Regions from separate parts of the Streptomyces sp. R41 genome, predicted to be linked through region 2. Evidence: riboswitches for the same ligand, from Rfam matches in the RefSeq annotation. Region 2 holds a riboswitch; the other holds the start of a gene.
The links. A riboswitch is a leader RNA that binds a small molecule or an ion and turns the genes downstream of it on or off. The one in region 2 is predicted to bind cyclic di-AMP.

Region 1: it holds a riboswitch for cyclic di-AMP, as region 2 does, so the genes downstream of both, AB5J53_RS29595 (NlpC/P60 family protein) here and AB5J53_RS28345 (transglycosylase SLT domain-containing protein) in region 2, are expected to answer to the same signal.

Annotation. Positions count from the first base shown of each region.
Region 1 is NZ_CP163443.1:6,439,321-6,443,726, forward strand. It holds gene AB5J53_RS29590 (tellurite resistance/C4-dicarboxylate transporter family protein) at 1-473, opposite strand, end outside; gene AB5J53_RS29595 (NlpC/P60 family protein) at 689-1,867, opposite strand; cyclic di-AMP (ydaO/yuaA leader) riboswitch at 1,875-2,048, opposite strand; gene AB5J53_RS29600 (ScyD/ScyE family protein) at 2,304-3,386, shown strand; gene pcrA (DNA helicase PcrA) at 3,551-4,406, shown strand, end outside.
Region 2 is NZ_CP163443.1:6,182,390-6,186,795, reverse strand. It holds gene AB5J53_RS28355 (CocE/NonD family hydrolase) at 1-1,371, shown strand, start outside; gene AB5J53_RS28350 (hypothetical protein) at 1,406-1,735, shown strand; cyclic di-AMP (ydaO/yuaA leader) riboswitch at 1,973-2,165, shown strand; gene AB5J53_RS28345 (transglycosylase SLT domain-containing protein) at 2,169-2,918, shown strand; gene AB5J53_RS28340 (HAD family hydrolase) at 2,912-3,739, opposite strand; gene AB5J53_RS28335 (FAD-dependent oxidoreductase) at 4,049-4,406, opposite strand, start outside.

The sequences.
Region 1 (4,406 bases), 260 kb from region 2:
AGCCACTCCGGGCCCACGGCCGCGGCGAGCGTGGCGCACAGCACCGAGAGCCCCTGCGTGGCCACACACACCAGGAACACCCCTCCCGGCATACGACGCTTCCACTGCCGTAGGACGACGAGGAGCAGCACCGGCCACAGCACGGCCGACAGCGCGAGGAGAGCCTCGGCCAGCTCCTGCCACCCCAGCGCGGACAGCCGAGTCCCCAGCACGGTGGTCGCCGCGACGGCGGTGAGCCCGGGAGGTGTGCACGCCTCCTCCACCCACCGCGCGCGCTCCCACACGAGCCGTGCGACGAAGTCCGCGGCGAGCGCGAGCCAGCCCACGCACGCCAGGGCCAGTGCGATACGAGACAGGGCCTCGTAGCCGGTCAGATGCAGCCCGACCGAGACGATGCCGGTGGCCATGACGGCGGCACCGGCGGCCGGCGGCCGCTGCGCCCACCAGGCGCGGAGCTGGGAGATGGCTGGCATGCGCCTGATGCTAGGGATCTTCGGACGAGTTGCCCGCGGGGCACGCGCGCGTGGAGCGTGAAAACGCCGGGCACGCGCGCGTGGAGCGTGAAAACGCCGGGCACGCGCGCGTGGAGTACGAAAACGGGATGCGAGCGCGCGTGGACCACGAAAACGCGGAGCACGAAAGGCCCCACGCGCGCGTGCCCCGCATCAAGCGTTGCTCGCGGAACGGCTTACGCCGGTCGCACCACACTGTGGATGATCGACTCGCCGGCGTAGTAGACCGACTCCTCGCGGACGTACGCCCCCGGCTTCGGCGCGTGGATCATCATGCCGTTGCCGATGTAGAGGCCGACGTGGCTGATGTCGTCGTAGAAGAAGATCAGGTCACCGGGCTGGGCGTCGGCGAGGGAGACCGTCGTGCCCGCGTTCACCTGGTCCCAGGTGGTGCGCGGGAGAGTGACGCCGGCGGCCTTCCAGGCTGCCTGGGTGAGACCCGAGCAGTCGTACGAGTCGGGACCTGTCGCACCCCAGACGTACGGCTTGCCGATCTGCTCACGAGCGAACGCGAGGGCCTTCGCCGCCTTCGTCGCATACGAGGAGTCCGTGGTCGTCGAGCCGGACGTGTCGCTCGTGGTGCCCGAGGAGTCGCTCGTGGTGTTCGACGACGCCTCCTGTTCGGCCGCCTTCTTCGCGGCCTCCGCGGCGGCCTGCTGCTGCGCCAGCTCCGCCGCCTTGCGCGCGGCCTCCTCCTGCTTCTTCTTCTCGATCGCCGCGAGCCGCGCCTTCTCCTCGGCGGTCAGCTTCGAGAGCAGTTCGCGCGCCTCGGTGAGCTTGCGCTGGACGTCGGCCTTGGACGTCTTGAGCGCGCTCTGCGAGGTGGTCAGCGTCTCCAGGCTCTTGGAGGCCTCCGCGCGCTTCTTGGTGGTGGCGGCCTGCTCGGTGATGTAGTCGTCGACTGCCGCCTTCTGGCGGGTGGTCAGACGGCTCATCAGCTGGGTCTGGTCGAAGTAGTCCTGCGGGTCGTCGGCGAGCAGGAGGGTCGCGGTGTCGGGGGCGGCGGCCCCGGTACGGTACTGCGCCGCCGCGAACGAACCGAGTTCCTCGCGCGCGGTGTTGAGCTTCTCGGTGCGCTTGGCGACGTCGTCGAGGAGGGTGTCGACCTGCTTGCGCTGCTTGGAGGTCTTCTCCTTGGCCGAGTTGTACTTCTCGGTGGCCGTCTCGGCTTGGTGGTAGAGGTCGTTGACCTTCTTCTCGACCTCTTCGAGGCTCGGCTTGGGTGCGGCCGAGGGCGCGGCGTTCGCCGTCTGGGAGAGCAGGGCGACGGAGGTGAGAGCCGCCGTCGCGAGGGCGGGGGTCCGTATGCCTGCTACGCGCGTACCCGTAGGACGCCATTTGCGATGCGACGCCAAGAGAGGCGACTCCTTCCGTCATCCGCCTACCGAGTTAGCTGTCGGGTTCGGGCGGGTGGATCCGGAAGGTTTGCCCTACGGTCCTTGCCTCATAGGGCAGTCGGACCGATTCACCCCAAGGTCGGTTGGGTCCCCGGCTCCGGCTGCCGCAGGGGCGCACCGGATTGAGCGGAGGCCGCACGGCCCGGCGTCGTTCGCCGGTGGGTGTCGAGCGGCCTGCCCGGCACGCTAGCCAACGCGTGGGGCTTCTGTGAAGTTTGATGTGCGATATGCCCGATACATTTTCGTGACCTTAGCCCTGGGCTTTACCCAACGCGGTCAATCCGGAGGGATCTGTGGCGAGTTGTCCGGAGTGGCGACGTCCGCCCTGTTCCGGGCGCTACCTTCCAGCCAGCCACGGTCGGATGCCGTGGAGGTGGGCAAAGGGGGGTACGGCATGAGGAAGCGCACAGCACTCGTCGTCGCCACGGGAGTCGCTCTCGCCGTCACCGGGGGCATCGCACCAGCGACCGCCACCGGCGGCCACGCCGGGGGAAAGCCGGTCGTCCGCGTGATCGCGACCGGTCTCGACAACCCGCGCCAGCTCTCGTACGACAACGGACATGTGTACGTCGCCGAGGCGGGCCGGGGCGGGAAGAAATGCATCGGCGCGGGGCCCGAGAGCGACGAGACGTGCATCGGCACCACGGCCGCCGTCACCAAGGTCTTCTGGGACGGCGGCTCCTGGAAGCACTACCGGGTGGTGGACGGACTGCCCTCGGCGGCGGCCAAGGACGGCGGCTTCGCGACGGGCCTGGACGGCGTCTCGGCACTGAACGGCAGCGTCTGGGGCGTCGAGACCTGGGCCCCGCCCGAGGCCGGGGTCCCCACGGGCAAGCCCTGGAACGCCCTCGGCAAGCTCCTGTGCATCGCTCCCGGCAAGGCGACGATCGCCGCCGACATCTCCGCCGTCGAGCTCAAGTACAACCCGCACAAGACCGCCGTCGACTCCAACCCGTACGCCGTCCTCGCGCTCCCGGACGGCCGCAGGATCGTCGCCGACGCGGCCGGCAACGACCTGGTGGTCGTCTCGCCCCGGGGCAAGGCCCGCCCGTTCACCGTCTTCCCGGACCATGACAAACACGAGTCCGTCCCGACCTCGCTGGCGCTCGGCCCCGACGGCAAGCTGTACGTCGGCGAGCTCAACGGCGAGGCCACGACGCCCACCGCCCGTGTCTGGAAGGTCGACCCGGCCACCGGGAAGATCCTCGGCTGGAAGAGCGGCTTCGGCTCGATCACCGGGATCGCCTTCAACCAGAGCGGCGACCTGTACGTCAGCCAGCTCTTCGCGGGCGCGGTGACCAAGGTCTCGCACGGGAAACGTACGAGCGTGCGGGTGCCGTTCCCGGCAGGCGTGGCCGTGGACCCGTACGACGGGAAGGTGTACGTCTCGGCCTGGTCGATCGCCGATCGTGACGGGACGGTGCTGGAGGGCAAGAAGACGCCGGGCGGCCAGCTCTGGAAGATCCTCGGCTTCTGAGCCGCTTCACGAGACCCGGTCAATGTCTGAGCCGCTTCACGGGCCGGGTCAAGGTCTGAGCCGCTTCACGAGATCCGGTCGCATTCCGATCCGCGTCACGAGATCCGGTCGAGTTTTCAGGGTGGCGGCGGGCTGTCAGTGGGGCGGCCTAGACTCGGAGAGCGATGAGCAGCCTCTTTGATGACAGCTTCCTGGCGGACCTCAAGCCCTCTCGGGCCCACGAGGAAGAGCCCCCGCCGCCGCCCGAGGACGATCACGTACCGGAGCCCGTTCCGGACGATCTGTTCGGCGGGAAGTTCGACGTGCCGCCGGACCGGGACGCGTACTACCGCGACGGCGCGCACCGGCCCGCCGTGGACCCGGCGGCACTGCTGGACGGGCTGAACGAGAATCAGCGCGCGGCCGTGGTGCACTCCGGCTCCCCGCTGCTCATCGTGGCCGGCGCGGGCTCCGGCAAGACCCGCGTGCTCACGCACCGGATCGCGTATCTGCTGGCCGAGCGGAGTGTCCATCCCGGCCAGATCCTCGCGATCACCTTCACGAACAAGGCCGCGGGCGAGATGAAGGAGCGCGTCGAGCACCTCGTCGGCCCGCGCGCGGGCGCGATGTGGGTGATGACCTTCCACAGCGCGTGTGTGCGGATTCTGCGCCGCGAGAGCAAGAAACTCGGCTTCACCTCCTCCTTCTCGATCTACGACGCCGCCGACTCCAAGCGTCTGATGGCGCTCGTCTGCCGTGATCTCGACCTCGACCCCAAGCGCTTCCCGCCGAAGTCGTTCAGCGCCAAGATCTCGAATCTGAAGAACGAGCTGATCGACGAGGAGGACTTCGCGGCCCAGGCCACCGACGGTTTCGAGAAGACCCTCGCTCAGGCGTACGCGATGTATCAGTCGCGTCTGCGCGAGGCCAACGCGCTCGACTTCGACGACCTGATCATGACGACGGTCAACCTGCTGCGCGCCTTCCCGGACGTCGCCGAGCACTACCGCCGCCGCTTCCGCCACGTCATGGTCGACGAGT
Region 2 (4,406 bases):
ACCTGGCTGTCCCACCAGACCCGGGACGCTTACTGGCGGCACGGAAGCGTCTGCGAGGACTACGGCGCGATCCGGGCGGCGGTCCTGGCGGTCGGCGGCTGGCACGACCCGTACCGCGACACGGTGCTGCGGCTGGTGGAACACCTTCCGCGGGATCGGGTACGCGGCCTGATCGGCCCCTGGTCGCACCAGTACCCCGACCGGGGCCTGCCGCCCGGCCCGGCGATCGGCTTCCTCCAGGAGACCCTGCGCTGGTGGGACCACTGGCTCCGGGACAAGGACACGGGCGCCCTGTCCACCCCCGTCCTCCGCTCGTACGTGATGGACGCGCACCCCCCGGCGACGGTGTACCCGGAGCTCCCCGGCCGCTGGGTGGGCGACCCCGCCTGGCCCTCTCCCTCCGTCACCCCCGTCTCGTACGCGCTCCAGGGCGACCCCGTGCTGATCCGCTCACCCCAGCACACAGGTGCGGACGCGGGCCGCTTCTTCCCCCTCGGGAACGACTCGGACCTGCCTCCGGACCAGCGGGAGGAGGACGCGCGATCCGCCTGCTTCGAGTTCGAAGTACCGGAGGAGACCTGGGTGTTGGGCCGCCCGAGAGTCCGGCTGCGGCTGACGTCCTCGGCTCACCGGGGCCAGGTGATCGCCCGCCTCTGCGACGTGGCCCCCCACGGAGCCTCGACACTCGTCACCCGGGGTGTGCTGAACCTGTCATCGCGCCATGGTCGTGACCAGGCGGTTCCCTGGAAACCAGGTGCTACGGAGGAGGTGGTCTTCGACCTGAACGGCATCGGCTACGCCTTCCCGCCGGGCCACCGCATCCGCCTCTCCGTCTCCTCCGCGTACTGGCCCTGGATCTGGCCGCAGCCGGGCTCGGAGGCCGGCTTCGCCCTGGACCCGATGGGCAGCACGCTGGAACTCCCGGTCAGGGCACGGGAGTCGACGTCCGCCATCACTTTCGAGGAACCGGAGCAGTCCGAACCGCTGGGGGTGGTCGTCCCGACGACGCTGGACGAACCCCGCCCGGAGCGCCTGGTGGTCCGCGACGTGGCTGCCAGCGCGTGGCGCCTGGAGGTCGACCCGCGCTACGGCGGCACCCGCGTGTACCCCGACGGTCTCGAATTCACCGAGAACGCGCTGGAGACGTACACCATCAAAGACTCCGCCCCTCTGTCCGCTCGCGCCCGCTCGACGTGGTCGGTCCGGTTGCACCGCCCGGACCTACCCTGGGACGCGCGCATCTCGACGACCTCCGAAATCACCTGCGACGCCGAGGACTTCATCACCTCCAACGAGGTGATCTGCAAGGACGGCGACGAGGTGGTCTTCCACCGGACCTGGGAGAAGCGGATCCCCCGAACGGCGGGCTAGAAGGGCGAGGGTGCCGTACGGAACCCTGAGGAGCATGGCGCAGACGCGGACCGAGGAATTCCTGATGGACCTCGACGAGGGCATGCTCGCGTACTTCCGCGAGATGGCCCACGAGATGGTCACGCGCTTCGGGATCTCGCGGGCGGAAGCGGTAGCGAGGATCAACAGGGCATACGAAGGGCGGAAGTTCGCGCCGTACCCCGATCTGATGTGCCACGAACTCCCCGAATACTGGGGCTACGGCCTCTACTTCAAGCCCAACGCCGGCCGCCTCCCCGACGACGACCCCGACACGGACCTCTCCGTGTGGGAGGTGCGGCCGGCTCCTCCCCGGCATTCCCCGGTCTGGACGCTCGAAGCGTAATGCCCGAATTGAAAGCATTGCCGCTTTAATGGCCTTGGTCGCGTGAATTGGGTCACGTCCGAGCCGCCCTCGCGCCACACTCCACCACCTCGACTTCCCCTTCGCGAAAGGCAAGTTGAGGATCACATTCCGCCCCAATCGGGCAATTCAACCCTTCCTTTTCCCAGGTTAAAGCGGGCTGAGGCGGGAATTCGGGGCTTGTTCCCGACATGTGCTCTCGCATACGTTCGCCCCGATCCGAGCGGATCGCCGAATCCTGCCGCCGCTCGGAAACCCACCCACCCACGCAAGCACGGCAGGAGCGGGGGACCCAGGTAAGCCGCCGATCCGGACTCCGGAACGGCTAGGGGTGAAGCCGCGCCCAGCGCGCGGCCGGGCACCTCCCGCCCGAACCCGACAGCTCACCTCGCAGGCGCCGGAGAGGAATGTCGTCATGCCCGCACGAGGCAAGCACTACCGCCGCAAGACCAGCAGCCCGTTCACCCGCTGCATGATCGCCGCAGGCACGAGCGGAGCCGCGCTCGTCCTCCCGCTCGTGAGCGCCACCAGCGCGCACGCCGCCCAGCCGACGCAGGCGCCGCAGGTCACGAAGGCCGCCGCAGTCACGATCACCGACGTCCAGCTCGTCACCTACAAGGTGGTCGCGGGCGACACCCTGTCCAAGATCGCGCAGAAGTACCCGCAGAGCGGCGGCTGGAAGAAGCTGTACGACGCCAACCGCGCGGTGATCGGTGCGAACCCGTCGGTCCTCCCCCCGGGCCTGACGCTGACGGTGGGCACGAAGACCGTGAAGCTGGGCTCGACGACCAAGGCGAGCACCAAGTCCGCGACGACGGCCACTCCCGCCTCCGTGAAGACGTACGCCAACAACCTCGACGGCTGGATCAAGCAGTCGCTGGACATCATGGGCAAGGCGGGCATTCCGGGCACCTACAACGGCATCCACCGCAACGTCATGCGCGAGTCCTCCGGCAACCCCCGGGCCATCAACAACTGGGACTCCAACGCTGCCGCCGGCATCCCGTCCAAGGGCCTCCTCCAGGTCATCGACCCGACCTTCAAGGCGTACCACGTCCCCGGCACCTCGATGGACCCCTACGACCCGGTCGCGAACATCACCGCGGCGTGCAACTACGCGGCGGCGAAGTACGGCTCGATCGACAACGTCAACGGCGCCTACTGAGACACGTTCTCCCGGGCCCCGAAGAGCCGCTCCAGCACCACCGCGATCCCGTCCTCCTCGTTCGACAGGGTCACCTCGTCGGCCACCGCCTTCAGTTCCGGGTGGGCGTTGGCCATGGCGACGCCGCGGGCGGCCCAGTCGAACATGGGGATGTCGTTGGGCATGTCGCCGAAGGCGAGGGTGGCGGCGGGGCTGAGGCCGAGGTGGGCGGCGGCGAGGGCGAGCCCCGTCGCCTTGGTCACGCCGCATGGCTGGAGTTCGACGGTGCCCGGCCCCGACATGGTGACCGTCGCCAGCGAGCCGACCACTCCCCGCGCCGCCGACGCCAACTCGTCGTCGGACAGGGAAGGGTGACGGAGCAACACCTTGCTGATCGGCTCCGTCCAGAGGTCGTCGCGGCGCGGCACCCGTACCGCAGGCAGCGTCGGATGCGGCATGACATACCCCGGCTCGATGAGCGTCAGGCCGTCCACACCGTCCTGGTCCACCGCCGCGTAGAGCAGCCCGACCTCCGCCTCGATCTTGCCGAGGGCGGTTTCCGCCAGCTCCCTGTCCAGGGTCACCGACCACAGCAGACGGTGCGCCCCGGCGTCGTACAACTGCGCCCCCTGCCCGCACACCGCCAGTCCCTCGCCGCCGAGTTCGTCGAGGAGCGGTCGGACCCTCGGCGCCGGCCGTCCCGTCACCACCAGATGCTGGGCACCCTCGGCCGTGGCTCTCGCCAACGCGGCGCGCGACCGGTCGGAGAGTGTGTCGTCGCCGCGCAGCAGCGTTCCGTCCAGGTCAGTGGCGATGAGTGAATATGCAGTCGGAGCGGCCATGATCCGAAGAATACGGATCGAACGACTCATCGGCCCGGCGTGAACCGGACGACGTCCGGTATCCCGTCAGCAACGCCGTTCACCGCACGGGCGGTTTGGATGGTACTGGCGTTACGGGCCGTACTGGCCGTACGTGGTCCACTTCTGCTCACACCGAGGTGCGCCACCGTGCCCGCGTCCAACGTCGACTCCCAGATGCGCAGTTGGCCTGCCGCGAGCACGCGGGTAGGGCGAGCGTCTTGACCCGCGCGGATGTGATCCGACGGCGAGGGGGCGCACCCATTTGCAAGGGCGCCCCCTGCCCCCAACTCACGCGTGCGCAGCCACCAAGTGCTTGGCCAACCGCGGTGAAGCGAACTCCGTCCCGCACACGAACCGCATCACCGGCCCGTACGAAGCCGACGCCAGCAACCCCGTGAAGTACAGCCCGGGCACGGACGACCGATATCCCGCGCCGAGTTTCGGCGTACCCCGGCTGACCGCCAGCTCGGTGCGCAGCTCGTGTCCGAGGAAGTCCATCGCGGCGATGTCGACGCGATATCCGGTCGCGGCTATGACGTGGTCGGCGGAGAGCTCCTCGGTCCGGCCCCCGTGGGTCTGGACGGACAGGACGGGGTGGCCGTCGGGGGTGCCGGCGCGGACGATCCGGGAGACCTCGCGCACGTCG